Linked DNA regions of Luteolibacter flavescens. The protein of the gene in region 1 interacts with the protein of each later gene in a pairwise test. Links are inferred from orthologs where the notes say so. Each region holds a gene or a part of one and is shown in the gene's direction. Other genes may lie near its edges. The genes, in order: ruvC and ruvA.

What was found.
Region 2: the proteins of ruvC (region 1) and ruvA interact in binary tests that used the Escherichia coli proteins (3 or more experiments, as listed by UniProt). The link is inferred for Luteolibacter flavescens from one-to-one orthologs.

What each region holds. Positions count from the first base shown.
Region 1 is NZ_JAPDDS010000001.1:330,166-337,017, reverse strand. What follows is about bases 1,716-4,637. They hold ruvC (crossover junction endodeoxyribonuclease RuvC), read left to right. Parts: upstream 1,716-2,885; coding sequence 2,886-3,389; downstream 3,390-4,637. Other genes in these bases: frr (ribosome recycling factor), read right to left, coding at 4,130-4,637; lipB (lipoyl(octanoyl) transferase LipB), read left to right, coding at 3,447-4,070; OKA04_RS01420 (addiction module protein), read left to right, coding at 2,365-2,583; OKA04_RS01425 (DEAD/DEAH box helicase), read left to right, coding at 1,716-2,333. Outside these bases: OKA04_RS01435 (hypothetical protein), read left to right, coding at 1-197; OKA04_RS01430 (hypothetical protein), read left to right, coding at 194-1,060; more of OKA04_RS01425, read left to right, coding at 1,137-1,715; more of frr, read right to left, coding at 4,638-4,696; pyrH (UMP kinase), read right to left, coding at 4,724-5,470; OKA04_RS01395 (hypothetical protein), read right to left, coding at 5,535-6,074; fmt (methionyl-tRNA formyltransferase), read right to left, coding at 6,114-6,852.
Region 2 is NZ_JAPDDS010000014.1:54,750-61,483, forward strand. Bases 128-2,931 are described here. They hold ruvA (Holliday junction branch migration protein RuvA), read left to right. Parts: upstream 128-1,134; coding sequence 1,135-1,728; downstream 1,729-2,931. Other genes in these bases: OKA04_RS20055 (rhomboid family intramembrane serine protease), read right to left, coding at 128-311; secG (preprotein translocase subunit SecG), read right to left, coding at 424-996; OKA04_RS20070 (hypothetical protein), read left to right, coding at 1,725-2,931. In the rest of the region: more of OKA04_RS20055, read right to left, coding at 1-127; more of OKA04_RS20070, read left to right, coding at 2,932-3,005; OKA04_RS20075 (hypothetical protein), read right to left, coding at 3,013-3,750; OKA04_RS20080 (DEAD/DEAH box helicase), read right to left, coding at 3,876-5,573; OKA04_RS20085 (NAD-dependent succinate-semialdehyde dehydrogenase), read right to left, coding at 5,751-6,734. UniProt on the Escherichia coli protein: The RuvA-RuvB-RuvC complex processes Holliday junction (HJ) DNA during genetic recombination and DNA repair.

The sequences.
Region 1 (6,852 bases):
AGGATCATCTGATCTCAGAGCTGAAGGGCGAGCTTGAGAAGACCAAGGCGTGGGTCAGCACGAAGGTGGACACTGCGGACCGAGGCCGTGCCGAGCACGTACGCATGCAGGAGTCCTTCCAGCAGCTGGCCAATGCCGCACGGGCAATCGCCGAAGCCGCCGCCCTGCAAGCGGGCCACCCGGGAGGTGCGACATGACTGCCGCGATCCCACCGCTGCCCGCCCCGCTCGACCTGCTGGCCTGCCGCCCGGCGCGACCCGTCATTTCCGTCCAAAATCTGCCACTGCCGGGAAATCCAGCACCGGAGCCCCCGCGCCGGATGTCCCTGCCGGAGCTGGGTAATCAACCGCGCTTCTCCGCGGTGGAAACGCCACCCGCCCCGGTGACGCCTCCCATGCCCAGTCCACCGTCCGATTACACGGACGAGGATCTGCGCCTGGCGATCGCACCCCTCGTCGCCGGTGTCATGGGCGGAGGATCGTTTCATGACGATGCCTCGCTGGAGGCGATGCTGCGCTCCACCTTCCGCCGCGCCCTCGCCGAGCATCAGGTCGGGCCATTCCAGCAGCCTGGAGTCGGCCACCGCACCCTGTGGCACCTGCAGGCTCTTTTCACCAGTCGCAGCTACGACGAGATCGTCTCGGACAAGATCCGCCGCTTTCACGTCGAGGAGGTCTACCTGTTGGACCGGGACAAGCTCTCGCTCATCTCCTACGCGAGCTCGAATCCCGTGCGTCACGCCCACCCGCGGAAAGTCGGTTCGTTCGCCCGGAAGCTGGCCCTGCGCGTGCAGGACGATTCCGGAGCCTACATGTTCGGCTTCGAGCTGGGAGAAGGACGACGCACGCTCATCAGCGCCGGGCAATACAGCCTGCTCGTCGCCGTGATCCGCGGTGAAGTGACCGGTCTCGCGAAGACCGACCTCGAATTCGCCCTCAAACGGATCGAGCGCCGTTATCAGCAGGAATTCGCCCAAGGAGTGCCGCTTCTGGAGGAGCTCCAGCCGCTCCTGGAGGAGTGCCTGTTGATCCACTCGCCCGCCGCACCCGCGTCGCCCTAGCCGAGACAACTTCTTTCCACCAAGGCACTCGTCCCTTGACCGGGGGTGGCTTGATCCCTACGCAATCCCCGCACACATGGGATTTGACACATTAGGCCTCTCCGCAGCCGTTCTCGAAGCCGTCACGGAGTCGGGCTACGAAAACCCCACGCCGATCCAGGCTCAGGCCATCCCGCTGATCCTGGAAGGGCGCGATGTGATCGGTGCCTCGCAGACCGGCACCGGAAAGACCGCGGCCTTCGCCCTGCCGTCGCTGAGCAAGATCACGCCGATGGGCAAGCCCCAGATCCTGGTGCTGGAGCCGACCCGCGAACTCGCCCACCAGGTGGCCGAGCAATTCGAGAAATACGGCAAGCACACCGGTCTGAAGGTCGCCCTGCTCTTCGGCGGCGTCGGCTTCGGCGAGCAACTCAAGGCGCTGCAAGGCGGTGCCGACATCGTGGTCGCGACCCCGGGACGCCTCGTCGACCATTTCTACCGCGCCACCATGCGCTTCAACGAGGTGAAGATCCTGATCCTCGATGAAGTGGACCGCATGCTGGACATGGGATTCCTCCCGCAGGTCCGCAAGATCGTGAATCTCTGCCCGTGGGAGGGCCGTCAGACGCTCTTCTTCTCGGCGACCATGCCGCCGGCGATCCAGACCTTCGCCCAATGGTGCCTCATCAATCCGGTCAGCGTGGAAATCGCGCGCCGCGCGGTGGCATCCACCGTCACGCACGCCTTCTACCCGGTCTCGATGGACCAGCGCGACGACCTGCTCATCGCCCTGCTGAATCACACCGACTATCACTCGGTGATGATCTTCACCCGCACCCGCAAGGAGGCCGACCAGGTCTGCGCGCTGCTCAAGCGCGAGGGCCACGAGAAGGTCGCCGCGATGCACTCCGATATCAGCCAGGTGGACCGCATGAAGGCGCTCGCCGGCTTTAAGAGCGGTGAATTCGAAGTCCTCGTCGCGACCGACGTCGCCGCCCGTGGCATCGACATCTCCGGCGTCTCGCACGTCATCAACTACCGCGTCCCGGAGAATGCCGAGGACTACGTCCACCGCATCGGCCGCACTGGCCGGGCCGAGGCCGAAGGTGACGCCTTCACCATCCTTACCGCGGACGAGCTTGAGTTTGCCAAGTCCGTCGAGGTCTTCATCGACCAGAAGATCCAGCGCAAGAAGCTGGACGGCTTCGACTACATCTACACCGCCCTCCTCGACGATTCCCCTTCCAAGCCGATCCGCAAGAAGCCGATGGGCGGGAAGAAAAAGCGGCGTTGATTCTTCCCGGGGATCAGGCGAAACTGGACCCATGGTGACGACGGTCGATCTGGAAGTCATGAGCACGGCGGACAAGCTCCGCCTCATGGAAAACCTGTGGGAGAACCTCTCCGCAGGAACAGACGACATCACTTCACCCGAATGGCATGGCGGAGTCCTCACCGAGCGCGAGCGCCTGACGTCATCTGGCGAAGAAAGGTTCGTCGCGTGGAATGCCGCCAAGAAGCAATTGCGTGAGGAGTTGACGTGAGGATCGAGATTCAGCCGTCGGCGCTTGAAGACATCAGGCAGGGCTTCCGGTTCTATGAGCGTCAGGAGATTGGACTAGGGTCTTACTTTCTTGATTCCCTCTTTTCGGACATCGATTCGCTCCAACTTTTCGCGGGAATCCATTCGATCCATTTCGGTCGTTTTCATCGCCTGCTCTCGAAGCGTTTTCCCTACGCGATTTACTATCAGGTCGATGATGACGCAGCGCGCGTCCGCGCGGTCTTGGATCTGCGACGGAATCCTAAATGGATCGAACGGAGACTCAAAGGTCTCCCTTGAATCATGCGCGTCCTCGCCATCGACCCAGCAGTCCGCAATACCGGCTACGCCGTGGTGGAGGGCGACGGACACAAGGCGGTGGCCTTGGCCTTTGACGTGATTTCGATCCCGGATCGCCTTCCCCAGTCCGCGGCGCTCGCGGCGGTGCGGACCCACCTCCGGCATGTGATCGAGAAGCACCAGCCCGACCAGGTGGCGGTGGAAGGCATCATCTACGTGCAGTCCCATCGCACGGCGATTTCGATGGGCGCGGCACGGGCTGCGGCATTGATCGCGGCGGCAGATGCGGGATTGAATGTCTTCGAATACGCGCCGATGAAGGTGAAGATGGCGGTCACCGGAAAAGGCAGGGCTGACAAGCAGCAGGTCGCCTTTATGGTGCGTGCTCTGTTGGGTCTGTCCGAAACACCGCCCCACGACGCTGCTGACGCACTGGCCATCGGAATCGCGCACCTGCAAGCGTCCGATCCATTGAAGGCCAAAATGCTGGAGAGGCGTCAGGTCTGAGTATCTTGCGCAGCCACGCACTGAAACTGACGCGAACCATCAGACGATTTCACCCGCATGAAGACGATCCACCTGGGCACTGGCATTTCCTACGAAGAGGGGCTGAAACGGCAGGACACTACCGTTGACTCGCTGCTAGATGGCACGGGGGAAGAAACCCTATTCCTGTTAGAGCACGCCCCCGTTTACACCATCGGCCGTTTGCGCGACCAATCTTCGCTGCGGGATACCTCGATGCTTCCCGCGCCTGTGGTGGAAGCGAACCGCGGCGGCCAAGCCACCTACCACGGCCCCGGCCAACTGGTCGGCTACCCAATCCTCGACCTCCGCGAGCGGAATCGCGACCTGCATGCCCATCTCCGCGGACTTGAGGAAGCGCTCATCCTCACCTGCCACGACTTCGACATCCCGGCCGGACGCCGCGAGGGCCTGACCGGCGTGTGGGTGGAGAATCGCAAGCTCGCCTCCATCGGCGTGGGCGTGCGGAAATGGATCTCCATGCACGGCTTCGCCATCAATATCACGCCGGAATCGCTGCTACCTTTCTTCGCGATCACGCCGTGCGGGATCGACGGCGTGATCATGAGCTGCGTGGCACAAGAAGCCCGCAAGCCGGTGAGCGTTGCGGACTTCGCGGATGCTTTCGTCCCGCACTTCGGGAAGCTGTTCGCCCGGGCTTAACCGGGCTCCGGGGAGTGCCGACCTCTGGTCGGCACAGGGCGGGCGGAACGCCACACCCTTTACACCTTCATCACTTCCTTCTCCTTCGCCACGACGAGCTCGTCCACGACCTTCACATACTTGTCGGTCAGCTTCTGGACCTCGGCTTCGTGATCCTTCTGGCCATCCTCCGTGAGGATGTTGTCGGCCTTCATCTTCTTCGCAGCATCCATGCCCTCCTTGCGAGCACTGCGGACGCGGACCTTCCCTTCCTCGGCAATCTGCTTGATGAGCTTCACCATCTGGATACGGCGCTCCTCAGAGAGTTCGGGAATTGGTATGCGCAGCGAAATGCCAGCGGCAGCGGGGTTCAGCCCGAGACGCGACTCGCGGATCGCACGCTCCACGTCTTGCGTGGTCGCCGGGTCGAATACCTTGACTTCCAAAAGCCGTGCTTCCGGAGCAGTGATCATCGCGAGCTGCTTCAGCTTCATCGTGCTGCCGTAGCTGTGCACGTGCACGTCGATGTTTTCCACGAGGCTGGGCGAGGCCTTGCCCGTGCGCACCGTGGCGAATTCATGGTGCAGGTACTCGACGGCCTTCTCCATGGCCTCCTCGGTCTCAAGAATAGCGGTTTCCGGGTCCATAACGGGAAATTGTTAGAATAATCGGGCTCAGGCGACAACGGTCTCGTCTCCATCGACGATGGTACCGATCGACTCGCCGCGCAGCGCGCGGGTGATGTTGCCCTCCTGACCGAGATCGAAGATCACGATCGGGATATGGTTGTCCATGCACAGGCTGAAGGCAGTGGCGTCCATCACCTTGAACTGCTTCGAGATGCAGTCGTGGAAGGACACGCGCGAGAACTTCTTCGCATCCGGATTCTTCTTCGGGTCGGAGTCATAGACACCATCGACCATCGTGGCCTTGAAGACCACGTCGGCGCTCATCTCGCTCGCGCGGAGAGCGGCGGTGGTGTCGGTGGAGAAGAAGGGGCTGCCGGTGCCGGCGGCGAAGATCACCACGCGGCCGTCGTTGAGTTGGCGCTCGGCCTTCCGGCGGATGAAGGTCTCGGCGACGTTTTTCATCTCGATGGCCGACTGGACGACGCAGGGAACACCGTGATGCTCCAGCGACCCCTGCAGGGCCAGCGAGTTCATCACGGTGGCGAGCATGCCCACGTAGTCTGCGGTCGCACGGTCCATGCCGCGGGCGCTCGCGGAAGCACCGCGCCAGAAATTCCCGCCACCCACGACAATGCCGAGTTGCAGGTCTCCCGGAGCCAAGGCCTCGCGAACCTCGCGGGCGATGCGTTCGACGATCTCGGGCGAGATATTGTCGGTGCTGCCGGGTTCGCGGAGGGCTTCCCCGCTGAGTTTAAGGATGGCTCTCTTGTAGCGGGGCGGGGACGAACTCATTCGATGGCTGGCGTTGCGAGATCCAAGCAGGCCGCCGCGCCTTTTGAAAAGGCAAAAGGCGGAATCACTCGCCGCCAAGACGGTAAGTCGCCTCCAAATCCTTCAGCGAGGCGGTGCCGTCGTCCACACCCCCGATCAGCACCTTCACATCGAGCGGTTGTGTCTGCGGGCGCTGGTATTCTTCAAGGGTCCTCCGGATCGCCACCATGGCCAGCTTCAGCACCTGCCGGGCGGTGAGATCCACGCCCTCCGGGACGGCCAGTTGGGAAACATTCATCGTGACGTGCAGCCCGTCCTCTTTCGTTTCCGCGGTGATGCCGATGTTGCAGAGCACGAGCAGGTTCACCTCCTCGACCTTGTAGTTCGGATTGTTCGTCGGGAGCTTGTGGGGCGTGCGGATGGACTCGATGAGCACCTCGGGGAAGGCACCCGTCAGCGCCATCGGGCGTGCCGCCACGGTCGCCTGCAGCGCCTCGCCGGTCTCGGTGATGCCCTCGTCCACATCCGTCCCGTGCATGCTGAGCGGCTCGTGGATCGGCACCACGGAAATCGTGGTGGCCGCCAGCGGCGAAATCAGGGCGAGCAGGATGGGCAGCAGTTTCACGGGCACCAGCATGCCCCTTCTTTGCCGGGAAACAAGCGGTCAGACGAAACGGGGCAGCGTCCGCAACCCCTTCGCCCATGCCTCCGCGGGCATCCGCCGCGAGCCATCCGGCTGGATATCGCCCAACACCAGATAGCCGCTCCCGCAGGACACGCGCACCTCGCCCTCTTCCACCATCACGGTGCCGGGCTCGCCCGTGCTGCCCTGACCCGCCCGAGCGGGGAAGATCTTCACGCGCTTGTTGTCAAAGGTCGTCCAGGTCCCCGGCCACGGCTCGTAGGCACGGATGCGGCGTGCGAGACGCTCGGCGTCCCACGTCCAGTCGATGCGGCCGTGCTCCCGATCCAGCTTCGGCGCGTAGGTCGCCCTCCCGCCGTCCTGTGGTGTCCGCGTCGCGGTGCCTGCCAGTATCCCGGGCATAGCTTGGGCCAGCGCCTCGGCGGCAATGTCCGCCATGCGGTCGTGCAGCGAGCCGCCCGTTTCCTCCGGCCCGATCGGCGTGGCGAGCGGGTGGATGATGTCGCCGGCATCCAGCTTCGGCACCACGTGCATCACGGTCACGCCAGTCTCGGCGTCGCCCTCGTCGATGGCAGCTTGCAGGCAGGAGGCTCCGCGATGCCGCGGCAGAAGAGAGGCGTGGAGATTGATGCAGGCGATCCTTGGAATGGCGATCAGCGCCTTCGGCAAGATCTGCCCGTAGGCCATCACGACGATCACATCGGGGGCCAGTTCGCGCAATTCGGCGAGGCTCGCCTCGTCGCGCACGCTCTCCGGCTGG
Region 2 (6,734 bases), on another replicon or contig:
ACGAGGATCGCGCCAAAGATCGTCATCTGCTGCTTCCCCTCCCCCATCTCCCAGCGGGCCCAGCGGATGCGGGCCTCGCGCAGTGCAGGGTGGAGCTCCGGGATTTCCTCCGGCAGCACCCAGCCGCGGGCCGCGGGGGTCCACACCAGATCGACCCGAGCACCACCGTCCTCGACGATGGCGCGGGACAGCTCCTCGAAGCTCCCGACCGGCACCTCGCGGCCCTTCCGGTCCACCCAGCCCCAGCCAGGGGCGGCTTCCGGAAAGGCATTCTCGCGCGCCCATACGGGAAGCTCGGAGTCAGGGGTCATCGTCGGCTCAATCAAGCGCGGGCCGTGCCGGTGGCCAAGGGGAAATCCCGGCCAAAGAAAAAGGCGCGGGGCAAAACTGCCTCGCGCCTTTCCGTGAAAATCGTGATGTCGATCAGGGCTCCTCGACCTTCGGAGCGTCCTCGGTCGGCTCGGTCACTTCAGCCGGGGGAGTCGCGTCGGAAGGCGGTGTCGGCTCGGCCTCGGGCTTCGGCTCTTCGGCCGGGGTGGTCTCCGGGGTCGGCTCGGGCGTCGGTGCCGGGGTTTCCTCAGGAGCTGCCGGGGTGGTCTCGGCGGGGACCGGTGCGGGCGGAGTCACCGGCTCGGGCTGGACTTCTCCGGCATTCGCCGCTTCCTCGGAAATCGAGAGCGGCTTCTCTTCGACCTGTGCCGCGGGAACCTCGGCCTGCAGGGTGTGCTGGCTGGCGGTGCGCTTGTTCATCAGCACGGCGAGCGTGAGCGTGAGGACGAAGAACAGCGTGGAAAGATACACCGTGCCCTTCTGCAGCACGTTCGTGGTGCGGGCACCGAAGAGCTGGTCGGTCGTGCCCGAGCCGAAGGCCGCACCGAGGCCTTCATTCTTCGGGCGCTGCATCAGGATGATCATGCTCATCAGCAGGCAGACGATGACAAAGACGAACAGCAGCAGGTTGATGCTGATGTCGAGCCAGGTGGCGAGAACGGTCATGGGGCGCGCACTATAGGGGCGACCTCCCCCGTGTAAAGCCGGGTTTTTCAGGAGAAAACGCCGCCCTTTCCGCCTCCGGACGGCATGACGGAACTTCGCCCTTGGCAGTTTGCAAAGCCGCTCCAAGCTCCACCCACGATGATCGCTCGCCTGCGCGGCAAGGTGCTGGAGGCCTATCCCAACCGTCTGGTGGTGGATGTGAATGGCGTGGGCTACGAGGTCCACGTCCCCATTTCGACATTCGACAAGCTGCACCCCCACGAGGGCGTGGCGGTGGACCTGCGGACGCACCTGCACATCCGGGAGACGGCGCACACGCTGTATGGCTTCGCCACGGAGGAGGAGCGGGACCTTTTCCTGCTGCTCATCGACCGCGTCAGCGGCATCGGCCCGGCGATCGCCATGGCCATCCTGAGCGGCATGCCCGCCGGGCGCTTCAAGGCGTGCGTGGCCAATGGCGAGATCACCGAACTTTCCAAAATCAAGGGCCTAGGGAAGAAGACCGCCGAGCGCATCGTGCTGGAGCTGAAGGACAAGGTGGGCGTGGCCGATACCTGGCAGGAAGTCGCCAGCGGCCAGATGGCCCCGGCCGCCGCGGACGCGGAGCTGGCACTGGTAGCGCTGGGCTACAAGCAGGTGGAGGCCCGCAAGGCCGTCCGCAAGGTGCTGGATGTCACTCCCGATGCCCCTGCCGAAGAACTGATCCGCGGTGCGCTGCGGGCGATGCAATGAGCCTGACCCTCGACCAAATCCGTGCCGCGCTCCCGGAGGGCGGGCTTTTCGAAGGCAACTGGCAGTACTCGCCGGAGCCGCTGAAGCTCACCAAGGCGGAGGGCCGCTTCCTCCAATCGCTGGGGCACCCGCTGGCGCAATTCCAGCGCGCCTGCGACGACCTCTACCGGCGCAGCGCCGCGGGGAAGATGCCCGGGTGGATCGCCGAGCTGCTCGACACGGGGAAGCCGGCATGGATGGCGGACCTGCAGCGCGAGCCGGGTTTCCGCGAAGCGATGCCGCAGGTGATCCGGCCGGACCTCATCCTGATGGAGGATGGCTTTTCCCTCACCGAGCTGGACTCCGTGCCGGGCGGCATCGGGATCACGGCATGGCTGTCGCGGACGTATGCCGACGCGGGCTTCGACGTGCTGGGCGGCCGCGACGGCATGCTCGCCGGATTCTCTTCCGTGCTGCCGGAGGACGGCGCGATCCTCATCGCCGAGGAAGCCGCCGACTACCGCCGCGAGCTGGAGTGGCTGGTCCGCGAGTCCGGCGGCGGTCGCACCGTGGAGTCCGCCGAGGAATACCAGCCGGACGGCCGCGCGCTCTACCGCTTTTTCGAGTGGTTCGACTGGGAGTCCGTCCCGGCAGCCCGTCGCCTCGCGGAAATGTCCGCCGCGGGCGAAATCCAGCTCACCCCGCCCTGCAAGCCCCACCTTGAGGACAAGCTGTGGCTCGCCCTGCTGTGGACCCCCGCGCTGAAAACCGTCTGGGAAAAGGCCCTCCGCGGCAGCCACCTCACCCGCGTCCGAGACATCGTGCCGCACGGCTGGGTGGTCGATCCCGCACCACTGCCGCCGCAGGCCGCGCTGCCGGTGCTGGGGGTGAATTCCTGGGAGGAAGTGATCGCCTTCAGCCAGAAGCTGCGGCGGCTCGTTCTCAAGATCAGCGGATTCCACGAGACCGCCTGGGGCTCGCGCGGCGTACACGTGGGCCACGATCTCTCGCAGGCCGAGTGGGGCGAGCGGCTCCGCACCGCCATGGACGACCATGGCCAGCAGCCGTGGATCATGCAGTCCTTCAGCGAAGGCCGCCTGATCGAGCACCCGGTCTATCGCGAGGACGGCAGCGTCTATCAGATGAAGGGCCGCGTGCGGCTCTGCCCGTACTACTTCACCGACGCGAACGGAGTGACCACCCTCGCAGGCGCGCTGGCCACCCTCGCCCCCGCGGACAAGAAGAAGATCCATGGGATGCGAGACGCCGTGCTGCTGCCATGTTGCGTGGCGGACTGATCCCGGCTCATTCGATCCCCATGTCCTTCCGCATCGCGGCGACCATCTTCACGTGGCGCACGTCGTTCTCCTTGCTGGATTCGTTGTCGAAATTCAGACCGTAGGGCCAGAAGTGCATGCGGTCCGCGTGGAGCACCGCGTCCTTGCCGTCGAATTCGCGGAGCTGTTCCAGCGCGTGCTTCCCCGTCCACTTGCCGTCCTTGATATTCGCCTGCCAATTCCCGTGCGTGCCGATGCCGAGCGTGTGGCCGATCTCGTGCAGCGCGACGCGGGTATTGATGCTGCCTCCGAAATTGATCCAGCCGTCGTAGTTCGCGTCCGCCGTCGGGGTGCCCGGGCTGTTGTTCGCGGTGACGTGCTTCTTGAAGCTGCCGGTCTTGTTATAGAGCGCGACCGCGGCGTCCATCGCGTCGGTGATGCGTTTCTTCCGGTCCTCAGGCCACTTCTCGTGCCCGCCGGAAAGCTGGTACTTCAGGTCGGTGCGCACCTTCTCCTCCTTCGCATCCGCGGGAGCTTCGGCGGCGAGCTTCTGCTTCACGAATTCACGGTCGGCAGCGCTGAGGAATTTCAGGCGGATGGAATGCTCACCGCCGTCCTTCTTTCGCAACACGACCGCCTCGGAGTTCGCGCGCAGGTACTCGCCCTCAATCGGGCGACCGTCATTCGAGACCCACGTGCGGGACTCGCTGGCTGTGGCGGCGAGCACCGCAATGCCAGCGACGAGAGAAAGCGGAAGGTACTTCATGGCAGGCGGAGGATCTTCCGCCGGAAGCACCGGCCCGCCATGATGATTCAGCCAATCATGGCGGGTTCACACCGGTCGTGCCGAATTGGCAGCCGGGACTGGTGAAGCGGCGGATGCCGCCGCACTCACGCGCCGCGCGGACCACGGGGACCGCGGTCGAAATCGAGGATGAAATTCCGGCCGCGAAGCTGGGCACCCTTCGAGATCTGCACGAGGCGCTCGGCACAGTCGGCGCGGACGTCGATGCTGCTGTGCTTTGCGAAAAGCTTCACATGGCCGACAGCGCCATCCGGCAGGCCGGCTTCGCCGTAAAGCATGCCGATGATCTCGCCGACCTTCACGCCGTGGAATTTCCCGAGCGAGAAGAACAGCGGCACCATGTCCGCATTGTCGTGCGGTCCGTCGCGGCGCTCGCGCGGGGCACGCGGTTCGCGCTCGCGGAATTCACGCGGCTCGCGGCGATCACCACGTTGCTGCTGGCGACGATCGCGCGGGTCCTCGCGGTCCTCCTGGATCTCGCCGAATTCACGGCCACGGGCTTCACGCAGCAGCGTGAAGAGCACGCTGGCGATGTCCGTCGGCGTGTAGCCCTGCTCCAGCAGGCGGTCCACCTGCTCCTCGTGGGACTGGAATTCGCTCTTCTCGAGGCGCTCCTTGATCTCCTCGAAGGCGAGGTCGGCGAGGCGACCCTCGACCTGCTCCTGAGACGGGACCTTCTCGCGGCGGATGACCTGGCGCGTGTAGCGCTCGATCATCTCCAGGCGATGGATCTCGCGGCCGAAGACGAAGCTGACGGCACGGCCGCTGCGTCCGGCACGACCGGTACGGCCGATGCGGTGGACGTAGTCCTCCGGATCCTGCGGCAGGTCATAGTTGAAGACCACGTCGATGTTCTCCACGTCGAGACCGCGCGCGGCGACATCCGTGGCGACGAGCAACTCGATGGTCCCCTCGCGGAAGCGGCGCAGCACGCGCTCGCGCATCTGCTGGGTGATGTCGCCGTGCAGGCGGTCCACCGTGTAGCCGCGGGCGAGCAGCGACTCGGTGCACTCGTCCACGGAGCGCTTCGTATTGCAGAAGATGATGGCGAGGCGGGCCTGTTCCATGTCGAGCAGGCGGGAGAGCACTTCCACCTTCGAGCGCTCGCGCACCTCGAAGTAGGATTGATCGATGGTCGAGACGGTCTTCGCCTTCTGGTCGATCTGGACGGTCTCGGGATTGTTGCCGAACTTGCCGATGAGGTGGGACACGCCCTTGCTCATCGTGGCGGAGAAGAACATCGACTGGCGCTCCTTCGGCAGCGAGCCGAGCAGCTCCTCCATCTCCTCACGGAAGCCGAGGTCGAGCATGCGGTCGGCCTCATCCAGCACGATGGTCTGGATTTCGCTCACGTCGAAAGAGCCGCGGCGCAGGTGATCCATCACGCGGCCGGGGGTGCCGACCACGACCTGCACGCCATCGCGCAAGGCACGGAGCTGGCGGTCCATCGGCGCGCCACCATAGACCGGCACCGCGCGGAGCTGGCCGAGCTTCGAGCCGAGGCGGTGGACCTCCTCGCAGACCTGCACGGCCAGCTCGCGGGTCGGGCAGAGGATGAGCGCCTGGGGCAGGCGCTTCTTGAAATCGAGCTTTGCCAGCAGCGGCAGCGTGAAGGCGGCGGTCTTGCCGGAGCCGGTGTGCGAGAGACCGAGAATGTCGCGGCCGGTCAGCGCGACGGGGATCGCCTTTGCCTGGATCGGCGAAGGGCGCTCGAAGCCGAGCGATTCGACAGCGGCGAGAAGTTCGGACGGCAGGCCAAGTTCAGAGAACGGAGGTGTTTCCATATAGGTAAGCAGTGTGATTTTCAGGACGGATGATCCTGGAAACCACAAACAGCTAGGCCTCCTGGATCGCACAAACGCCGCGCACTTCGGGCGGCGGGGCGCGGAGACTGGCCGCTTTTTCCCGGCTGGCAAGGAACATTTTCCGCCACTTTCACAAGCGGCCCACCGGAGCCATGGCTACACCCTCACCGTTTTCACGTTCACGAACTCGCGGATGCCATGCTCGCCGAGCTCGCGTCCCCAGCCGCTGTCCTTCACGCCGCCGAAGGGAAAACGCGGGTCGGACACGACCTGTGAGTTGATCGCCACGGTGCCGGTATCGAGTTGCGCGGCGACGCGGCGGGCTTTCCGCTCGTCCTTGGAAAAGACCGCCGCTCCCAATCCGAAAGACGACTGGTTCGCCCAGTGGATCGCCTCGAATTCATCATGAACCGCCATCACGGCGGCGACCGGCCCGAAGGTCTCCTCGTCGAATGCCCGCATGCCCGGCCCCACACCGGCAAGCAAGGTCGGGGGATAGTACGGTTTTCCTAGTAGTTCCAGCGGCTCTCCGCCGAGCAGCAGCCGGGCACCGGCCTTCACGCTATCCGTTACCTGTGCATGGAGTTCATCGCGGAGGCTTCGCTTGGCCATGAAGCCCAGTTTCGTCGCGGGATCAAGTGGATCACCCGGCTGGCAATGCGCCATCTCCTGCTTCAAAAGATCGAGGAAATCCTGGTAGATATCCTCTGCCACGAGGAAGCGCTTCGCCGCGATGCAGCTCTGGCCGGCATTCACCATGCGCGCGGCGGCGCAGGTCTTCGCGGCGTGATCGAGATCCGCATCATCCAGCACGAGGTAGGGGTCGCTGCCGCCTAGCTCCAGGACGGACTTCTTCAAATGACGGCCCGCCGCTGCGGCCACGGCGCGACCGACATCCGTGCTGCCGGTGAAGGTCACCGCCCGGATCCGCGGATCGGCGATCAGCGGCTCCACATCCTTTCCGGAGACGAAGACGGCCTGGAGGAAGTCATCGCGCCCGAAGGCCTTCGACATCACCTCGACGATGGCCGTCGCGCAGCCGCTCACGTTGGAGGCATGCTTCAGCAGGATCGTATTTCCTGCCATCAGTGCGGGTGCGGCGAAGCGAAAGACCTGCCAGAAAGGGAAGTTCCACGGCAT